3 regions of the Pseudomonas sp. 05N36 genome follow, and region 1 is predicted to be linked to each of the others. Evidence: predicted binding sites of a transcription regulator. Region 1 holds the regulator's gene; each other region holds the start of a gene.

Region 1 (3,275 bases):
CCCAGCATCTGGCCAAAAGCTACAAGAGCCGCCAGGTCGTGCGTGACGTCAGCCTGTCGATCGACAGCGGCCAGATCGTCGGCCTGCTTGGCCCGAACGGTGCCGGCAAGACAACCTGCTTCTACATGATCGTGGGCCTGGTCCAGGCCGATCAGGGGCGCGTACTGATCGACGATCTGGACGTCAGCCACCAGCCAATGCACGGTCGTGCACAAGCGGGTATCGGCTATCTGCCGCAAGAAGCGTCGATCTTCCGCAAACTTTCGGTCGCCGACAACATCATGGCCATCCTCGAGACCCGCAAGGAGCTCGACAAGGCCGGTCGTCGCAAAGAGCTGGAAAGCCTGCTGCAGGAATTCCACATCAACCACATCCGCGACAACCTCGGCATGAGCCTTTCCGGTGGCGAACGTCGCCGCGTGGAAATCGCTCGTGCCCTGGCCACGGCGCCGAAATTCATCCTGCTCGACGAACCTTTCGCCGGCGTGGACCCGATTTCGGTAGGCGACATCAAGCAGATCATTCATCACCTCAAGGCCAAGGGTATCGGCGTGCTGATCACGGACCACAACGTTCGTGAAACCCTGGACATCTGTGAAACCGCCTACATCGTCAACGACGGCCAACTGATTGCCGAAGGCGACGCCGAAACCATCCTGGCCAACGACCTGGTCAAGGAAGTGTATCTGGGCCATGAGTTCCGCCTGTAAGCACTGAGGTGTCCGGTCAGTCGCCGGAGCGCTTGCCCCAATAAAACCATACGTATTTATTGTTACAGCGCTCTAGGCAAAGACTTCAGTTTCAGGCATATAATTTGCTTATGTTTGGCGCTCCGGCGCCCTGTAGTGGATGGCGCATGTGCGCCGGCGAATAAGGTGTTAAGCCCCTGCCATGAAACCATCGCTAGTCTTGAGAATGGGCCAGCAGCTGACGATGACACCGCAGCTGCAACAGGCCATCCGCCTGCTCCAATTGTCGACCCTGGACCTGCAACAGGAAATCCAGGAGGCACTGGAGTCCAATCCAATGCTCGAACGCCAGGAAGAAGGCGACGACTTCGATAACGCCGACCCGATGGCGGACAACATCGAGCAAAAACCCAACGCAGACATCCAGGAACCCTCCTACCAGGAAACCGCGCCTACGGTCGATAACCTCGAGGAAGGCGACTGGAACGAGCGCATCCCTAACGAGCTGCCGGTCGACACCGCCTGGGAAGACGTTTACCAGACCAGCGCCAGCAGCCTGCCGAGCAACGATGACGACGAATGGGATTTCACCACTCGCACTTCCGCCGGCGAAAGCCTGCAGAGCCATCTGCTCTGGCAATTGAACCTGGCGCCAATGTCCGACACCGATCGACTGATCGCGGTAACCCTGATCGACTGCATCAACAATCAGGGCTATCTGGACGAAACCCTCGAAGAAATCCTCGAGGCTTTCGATCCGGAACTGGACATCGAACTCGACGAGATCGAAGCCGTCCTGCATCGCATCCAGCAATTCGAGCCGGCCGGTATCGGCGCACGCAACCTCAGCGAATGCCTGTCGCTGCAACTGCGTCAATTGCCCGCCAAGACCCCTTGGCTGGCCGAGGCCAAGCGCCTCGTCATCGATTACATCGACCTGCTGGGCAGCCGCGACTACAGCCAACTGATGCGCCGCATGAAGCTCAAGGAAGATGAGCTGCGCCAGGTCATCGAACTGGTGCAAAGCCTGAATCCGCGTCCGGGCTCGCAAATCGAGTCCAGCGAAGCCGAGTACGTGGTTCCCGACGTCATCGTGCGCAAAGACAACGAGCGCTGGCTGGTGGAGCTGAACCAGGAGTCGGTTCCGCGTCTGCGCGTCAACCCGCAGTACGCCGGCTTTGTCCGCCGCGCCGACACCAGCGCCGACAACACCTTCATGCGCAATCAGTTGCAGGAAGCGCGCTGGTTCATCAAGAGCCTGCAAAGCCGCAACGAAACCCTGATGAAAGTCGCTACCCAGATCGTCGAGCACCAACGCGGCTTCCTTGAGTACGGCGATGAGGCCATGAAGCCGTTGGTCCTGCATGACATTGCTGAAGCGGTCGGCATGCACGAGTCGACGATTTCACGAGTGACCACGCAAAAATTCATGCATACCCCACGCGGTATTTATGAACTGAAATATTTTTTCTCAAGCCATGTCAGCACCTCTGAGGGCGGTGAATGCTCGTCCACAGCGATCCGCGCGATCATCAAAAAACTGGTTGCCGCGGAAAATCAGAAAAAGCCGTTGAGTGACAGCAAGATCGCTGGTTTACTGGAGGCACAAGGCATTCAGGTGGCCCGCCGCACCGTCGCCAAGTACCGCGAGTCCCTGGGGATCGCGCCTTCGAGCGAACGCAAGCGGTTGATGTGACGGGCTGCGCCATAGCGTTCCAGGGTGTGTTCGAAAACTTTTCGGACACGCTCTAGTGGCAGGCAAGCCAGCCTGCCGCCTTATGCACTGGCAACGAAGGAGAAGCTGTATGCAAGTCAACATCAGTGGACACCAACTGGAAGTGACCGAACCCCTGCGCATCTACATCGGCGAAAAACTCGACCGATTAGAAAGGCATTTCGACAAGATCACCAATGTGCAGGTCACGTTGACCGTCGAGAAGCTGCTGCAGAAAATCGAAGCCACGCTGCATATCCCCGGTGGAGAAGTGGTCGCCAACGCTGAGCATAACGACATGTATGCCGCGATCGACGCCCTGACCGACAAGCTGGATAAACAACTCAAAAAGCATAAGGAAAAGACCCAGAGCCTCCTTCAGGGCGCGACCGGTCGTTAACACTCCCAACCCATGATCCGACTTGAAAACATCCTGACCCCCGGCCGTTCCTTGGTGAACGTGCCGGGCGGCAGTAAAAAGAAAGCCCTCGAACAAATTGCCAACCTGATCGCCCGCGAAGTGCCGGGTCTGGCCATGCAGGATGTCTTTGAGAGTCTGGTCGCCCGTGAAAAACTCGGTTCCACCGGTTTTGGCAACGGCATCGCCATCCCCCACTGCCGCCTCAAAGGTTGCGAGTCGCCCATCAGTGCCTTGATGCACCTGGACGCTCCTATAGATTTCGACGCCATCGACGGTGCTCCGGTCGACCTGCTATTCGTTCTGCTGGTCCCGCAAGCCGCTACCGATGCGCACCTGGAACTGCTCCGCCAGATCGCCAGCATGCTCGATCGTAAAGAAGTCCGCGATCGCCTGCGCAGCGCAAAAAGTAATGAAGCCTTGTACCAGGTTGTCCTCGACGAGCAGAACGGTC
Region 2 (3,275 bases), on a different contig from region 1:
TCGACGATGTAGGCGCTGACGCCGGACTTGATCGCCTGGCGCATTACGTCCGGGTCGTGCTCGTCGGTGAACATCACGATCGGCCGGGGCTGGTCGCGGCTGACCAGCACCACTTGCTCCAGCACATCGCGGCTCGGTGACTCGGTATCGATCAGGATCACGTCCGGACGCACCGTTTCGACGCGCGCAGGCAGGTCGATGGTCAGTCCTGATTCATCGATCACCTCAAACCCGGCTTCGGTCAGCGCGGCCTTGAGCCGCCCGACCTTTTTCGCGGTGTCGTTGATCAGCAGGATACGCAACATATTTGCAGCCTCCTGTCAGCGGCGGGCGAGAAGAGCGGGGGTGTCGGTCATGGCGTGCAGCTTGAAACTGCGGGCATACGCCGCCGGGTCCGAGCCATTCCATATTTTACCGTCGATCAACTGGCTGCTGCGCATTTCCTGATCCTGGCCCGCGATCCCCAGCGCGCTGGCGGCATCGCGATAGACAGCCAGTTGCTGGACCTGACGCGCCACCTGCAGATAGTCCGGGTCTTCGCGCAGCAAGCCCCAGCGCCGGAATTGGGTCATGAACCACATGCCGTCGGAAAGGTACGGCAGATTGACCTCGCCACCGCCGTGAAAGCGCAGTGCGTGAGGGTCCTGCCAGCGATTGCCCAGGCCATCGGCATAATCGCCCAGCAAGCGCGGCTCGATGCAGTCGAGCGGTGCATCGAGGTATTCGACAGCGCTCAACAGTTGCGCGGTGCTGCGACGGTTTTCCGTACTTTGCTCGATGAAGCGACTGGCTTCCAGGATCGCCATGACCAGTGCTCGTGCGGTGTTCGGGTATTGCTCGACGAAGGTGCGGGTGCAGCCGAGAACTTTTTCCGGGTGGTCGGGCCAGATGGTCTGGCTTGTCGCCAGGGTGAAGCCGAGGTTCTGCTTCACCGCACTGGCGCTCCAGGGTTCGCCGACGCAGAAACCGTCGATCCGTCCGGCCTGCAAGTGCGCGACCATTTGTGGCGGTGGCACCACGACGCTGTCGACATCCTGCAACGGATGAATGCCCTGGCTCGCCAGCCAGTAATACAACCACATGGCGTGGGTGCCAGTGGGGAAGGTCTGGGCAAAGGTGAGTTTTGGGCGACTTTGGTGCACGTGACGTTCCAGCGCTTCAGGACCGGTCACGCCCAACCCTTGCAGGCCATGGGAAAGGTTGATGCTCTGGCCGTTCTGGTTCAGTCCCATCAGCACGGCCATGTCCGTCGCGGCGACGCCGCCGATGCCCAGATGCACCGCGTAGATCAAACCATAGAGGCTGTGGGCGGCATCCAGTTCGCCGCTGACCAGTTTGTCCCGCAGGTTGGCCCACGACGATTGGCGTTTGAGGTTCAGGGTCAACCCGTAGGGTTGGGCGAAGCCCTGAGTCGCCGCAACCACTACGGATGCGCAGTCGCTCAGGGCCATGAAACCGAGGTTGATCGCGGTCTTTTCCGGGGCATCGCTGCCATTGACCCAGGCCAGCGGTCCTGCTTCAGGTTCAGTCATCACATAAGCACCTTGCATGAAAAAAGCGCCGTACCCAGGCCCCATGTGCAAACCAGGCCAGGTGACGACGCCGTTGTCCTTTCAAATCGTTACCTGGCACGCATCCCGCCATTGGCATGGGTGCCGATGTCAGTACCAGTGCAAGGCATATGCCACTGATGGCTGATTTCATCGTGCGCCTCGCTTGCGACCCCGATGCACGGCTATAATCGCCGCCTTATTTCGCCGCCAACCGAGTCAAGCCCGCCCATGTATACCCTGGCCCGCCAACTGCTGTTCAAACTCTCCCCGGAAACCTCCCACGATCTGTCCCTGGACCTGATCGGCGCAGGTGGGCGTTTGGGTCTCAATGGCTTGCTGTGCAAGGCGCCAGCGAAGCTGCCGGTGAATGTCATGGGCCTGGATTTTCCAAACCCGGTGGGTCTGGCGGCAGGTCTGGACAAGAACGGTGCAGCGATCGACGGGTTTGCGCAGTTGGGTTTTGGCTTCGTTGAAATCGGCACCATCACCCCGCGTCCACAACCGGGTAATCCAAAGCCACGGATTTTCCGCTTGCCGCAAGCCGAGGCGATCATCAACCGCATGGGGTTCAACAACCTCGGCGTCGATCATCTGCTGGCACGCGTGGCTGCGGCCAAATACAAGGGCGTGCTGGGGATCAACATCGGCAAGAATTTCGACACGCCGGTTGAACGTGCGGTCGACGACTACCTGATCTGCCTGGACAAGGTCTACGCTCACGCCAGTTACGTGACGGTCAATGTCAGCTCGCCGAACACTCCGGGCCTGCGCAGCCTGCAGTTTGGTGATTCGCTCAAGCAACTGCTCGAAGCCTTGCGTCAGCGCCAGGAAGACCTGGCTCAACGCCACGGCAAGCGTGTACCGCTGGCGATCAAGATCGCTCCGGACATGACCGACGAAGAAACCGTTCAGGTGGCACAAGCGCTGATCGACACCGGGATGGACGCGGTGATTGCGACCAACACTACCTTGAGCCGCGTAGGCGTCGAAGGCATGGAATACGGTGACGAGGCGGGCGGATTGTCCGGCGCTCCGGTGCGCGACAAGAGCACTCACACGGTCAAGGTGCTGGCAGCCGAGCTGGCCGGGCGTTTGCCGATCATCGCGGTGGGCGGTATTACCGAAGGCAAGCACGCGGCTGAGAAAATCGCTGCGGGTGCCAGTCTGGTGCAGCTGTACTCTGGCTTCATCTATAAGGGCCCGGCGTTGATTCGCGAATCTGTAGACGCGATCGCAGCCCTGCGTTGACCTCGTAGCAGCCTCGCAGGCTCGGCAGCTGCTACAGGGATTGTGGAGGCGCTGGAATAAAAAAGGGCTCCTCGAAGGAGCCCTTGGGCCGAAGCCCGCCGTCCGGAGAGGACGTGCGTGGTTAAGTCGTTACCTATTCAGATTTTCGTGTCGGAGTGTGTGCCCTGTTTTAGCCGACGGCGTGAAGTTCGTTGAGTCTATGGATTCCCGCAGTGCCGGTCATACCGTCCCAGTTGTCGCCGCGTCCTTCTCGCCAGCCGTTGATCCAGGCTTGGCGTACCGACGGTAGAGTAAAGGGGCAAAGCTCACGGGATTTTCCACCAACGCCATATTGATATCCGCGCAAAAATGCTCTTTCCAACGGATCACGCTTAAGTCTTCTCATAGGGTGTTTCCCTCACTTGTTGACTGTATTTGTCGCGTCGACCTCGATCGAGGTCAGGCAGAAAAATTTCTGCCGTTGGTGGCTCGCTG
Region 3 (3,275 bases), on a different contig from region 1:
AGTCATTGGCCGCAGAAAAACGCCCGCCACAAACACCACTAAACGTGTACGAAAAAACCTTTCAGCCGTACTTTCGAAGACAAATCCCAGACAAAAAAATGCCCGGCAAGCCGGGCAAATTTTTATGCGCTTGCTTACATGTTGTAGCCGCGCTCGTTGTGAAGTGCCAGATCGATACCCACCGACTCTTCTTCCTCGGTAATGCGCAGCCCCATGACGGCGTCGAGCACCTTGAGGATGACGAACGTGGCGATCGCGGTGTAGATCACCGTGAAACCCACGCCTTTGCACTGAATCCAGACTTGTGCCGCAATGTCGGTCACGGTGCCGAAGCCACCCAGCGACGGGGCCGCGAATACACCCGTGAGGATCGCGCCGAGGATACCGCCGATGCCGTGCACGCCGAAGGCGTCGAGGGAGTCGTCGTAACCCAGTTTGCGTTTCAGGGTCGTGGCGCAGAAGAAGCACACCACACCCGCTGCCAGACCAATGATCATCGAGCCCATCGGGCCAACAGTGCCCGCAGCCGGAGTGATCGCAACCAGACCGGCAACCACGCCCGAAGCGATACCCAGTGCGCTAGGTTTGCCGTGGGTCAGCCACTCGGCGAACATCCAGCCCAAGGCCGCTGCAGCGGTAGCAATCTGAGTCACCAGCATGGCCATACCGGCAGTGCCGTTGGCCGCCGAGGCGGAACCTGCGTTGAAACCGAACCAGCCCACCCACAACATCGCGGCGCCCATCAGGGTGTAACCGAGGTTGTGCGGAGCCATCGGAGTGGTCGGGAAGCCTTTGCGCTTGCCCAGTACCAGGCACGCCACCAGACCTGCGACACCGGCGTTGATGTGGACCACGGTGCCGCCCGCGAAGTCGAGCACGCCCCAGTCACCCAACAGCGAACCCGGACCGCTCCAGACCATGTGTGCGATCGGCGCGTAAACCACGGTGAACCAGATGCCCATGAACACCAGCATTGCGGAGAACTTCATCCGCTCGGCGAAGGCGCCGACGATCAGCGCCGGGGTGATGATGGCGAAGGTCATCTGATAGGTGACAAACACCGCCTCGGGGAACAGCGCCGTAGGGCCGGTAATACTGGCAGGCGTAATGCCGGCAAGGAACGCCTTGGCGAAGCTGCCGACAAAGGAATTGAGGTTGACGACGTTGACTTCCATACCCGTGGTGTCAAACGCCATGCTGTAGCCATAGAGGAACCACAGGATGGTGACCAGGCCGGTAATGGCGAAGCACTGCATCATCAACGAAAGAACGTTTTTGGAACGAACCATGCCGCCGTAGAACAGCGCGAGACCTGGAATGGTCATGAACAGCACGAGGGCAGTAGAGGTCAACATCCAGGCGGTATCGCCGGAATTGAGGACTGGAGGAGCCACCGGATCTGCCGCCATGGCCAGGCCGGGCATTACGATGGACAACAGGGCTCCTAGCCCTGCGAATTTACGCAGAGTCATTTTGTTTTCTCCTGGGGCGTTGGGTTTGGCGGCTTAGATTGCGTCGGTATCGGTTTCGCCGGTACGGATGCGAATAGCCTGTTCCAGATTGACCACGAAAATCTTGCCGTCACCAATCTTGCCGGTGTTGGCCGCCTTGGTTATCGCCTCGATAACCCGGTCCAGATCCTTGTCGTCAATGGCGACATCGATCTTCACCTTGGGCAGGAAATCGACCACGTATTCCGCCCCGCGATACAGCTCGGTGTGACCCTTCTGCCGACCGAAGCCTTTGACCTCAGTGACGGTAATGCCCTGCACGCCGATCTCGGACAACGACTCGCGTACGTCGTCCAGTTTGAACGGCTTGATGATGGCAGTGACTAGCTTCATGAAAACTCTCTCCCGAATTGGTGGACTTGCCCCAGGAAAACAAACCCGACTCAAGTCTAAGCGCAGTGCCTGGCTTTGTAACGCATCGTCGGCCCTACTCGCCCGACCGACGCCAGTTAACCGTTCCTGACGAAACTCCCCGCTCCGCCTGCCGCACTGCATTCGTCACAGCGACTGCATCAGTGCATGGGTCACAAGGGACTAAGCAGAAAGCTTGCCATCTCGTGAAAAACCAATGATTTCAATCCTTTGGCCGCTGCCGCAGGTGCTAATGCCTCATCACTGCCAGCGATACGCACAACAACAGTGCGCGAATGCCCGGCAACATGCGCGAAAAGCGTGCATTCGTGCCTGCGCCAATGACTATAGACACTGCGTGATACACTGCCCGCCATTGTTTCCAGGACATTTCTCATGCTCGCACCCAAAGACTTCCTTGATGCCCTGAGCGGCACTGCCTCCCGCCTGTTCAGCGGCAAAACCCCGCTGCCAAAAAGCGAAATCGAAAGCCAGTTCAAAGCCCTGCTGCAAAGCGGCTTCAGCAAACTGGACCTGGTGAGCCGGGAAGAATTCGACAGCCAGATGGTCGTCCTGGCGCGCACCCGGGCACGCCTTGAGAGCCTTGAGGCAAAAGTCGCCGAGCTGGAAGCCAAGCTGAATCCACCCGCCGAATAACCCACAACCCCCTGTGGGAGCGAGCCTGCTCGCGATTAGGGTCGGTACGACCCTCCTGCTATTTCTGGATTCAGCTCTACTTCCAGGCTGAGTCCTACAAAAACACCACCGCTTTCCGATTGCGCCGCACAACTCCGGTTTCTAAGCTCACTTCAGCTGAATGTTCAGCACTGGGTTTGGCGACCTGGAAAGCGTAAGGTGCACGACGACCATCCGATGGCGGGCTCTTTTTGTCCGTCACTCGATTCATGGCGGCTGTGCGTGGGAGATCTTCGGGTCTGCCGGGTTCCTTTTGCTCCGGTTCGCCAACCCGCGTATAGCTGCCACCTAATCGTTTGGCGACGATTGCTGGCAGCCCCTTAAGCAAAAGGAGCTGCATCGATGAATAGCAATGACGCCTACCTGATCCCTCACGTCTTCACCCGCCACAAACTCCACCTCCACGCCCTGCTGCTGGAAAACCAGCCTTGGTTCAGTGCCCGCGACCTCGGTCGATTGCTTCGGCTGTTCCTCGACGAACGCGCGCTACGCAAACTCGACCCTGATCAACACCAAACCGCGACAATGCACATCCACGGCTGCATCGAACATACGCTGCTGATCAGCGAATCCGGCGTCTACGCGCTGCTGGTTTATCACTACTGCCCCGAATACCGGGGCCTGCGCGAATGGCTGACCCACGACGTGGTCCCAGCCCTTAGAGACGCCCAGCAACCCACCACAGCCGAACGCCCGATACTGAGCCTGCTGAACTGG

What was found. Region 1 encodes sigma-54, which starts transcription at its own class of promoters, with help from an activator protein. Its sites were predicted from a motif close to ANTGGCATNNANNTTGCTNT; they were not measured.
Region 2: a site for sigma-54 is predicted at 1,670-1,689, ahead of AC1DIH_RS07855 (CmpA/NrtA family ABC transporter substrate-binding protein). Genes of this name have one in related genera too.
Region 3: a site for sigma-54 is predicted at 2,047-2,066, ahead of glnK (P-II family nitrogen regulator). Genes of this name have one in related genera too.

What each region holds. Positions count from the first base shown of each region.
Region 1 is NZ_JBFTNH010000012.1:219,352-222,626, reverse strand. Features, by position in the region: gene lptB (LPS export ABC transporter ATP-binding protein) at 1-710, shown strand, start outside; gene AC1DIH_RS16915 (RNA polymerase factor sigma-54) at 892-2,385, shown strand; gene hpf (ribosome hibernation-promoting factor, HPF/YfiA family) at 2,495-2,803, shown strand; gene ptsN (PTS IIA-like nitrogen regulatory protein PtsN) at 2,816-3,275, shown strand, end outside.
Region 2 is NZ_JBFTNH010000004.1:245,761-249,035, forward strand. Features, by position in the region: gene AC1DIH_RS07850 (ANTAR domain-containing response regulator) at 1-305, opposite strand, end outside; gene AC1DIH_RS07855 (CmpA/NrtA family ABC transporter substrate-binding protein) at 321-1,532, opposite strand; gene AC1DIH_RS07860 (quinone-dependent dihydroorotate dehydrogenase) at 1,782-2,801, shown strand; gene rmf (ribosome modulation factor) at 2,971-3,186, opposite strand.
Region 3 is NZ_JBFTNH010000005.1:322,383-325,657, forward strand. Features, by position in the region: gene AC1DIH_RS09910 (ammonium transporter) at 135-1,472, opposite strand; gene glnK (P-II family nitrogen regulator) at 1,506-1,844, opposite strand; gene AC1DIH_RS09920 (accessory factor UbiK family protein) at 2,259-2,519, shown strand; gene AC1DIH_RS09925 (BRO-N domain-containing protein) at 2,901-3,275, shown strand, end outside.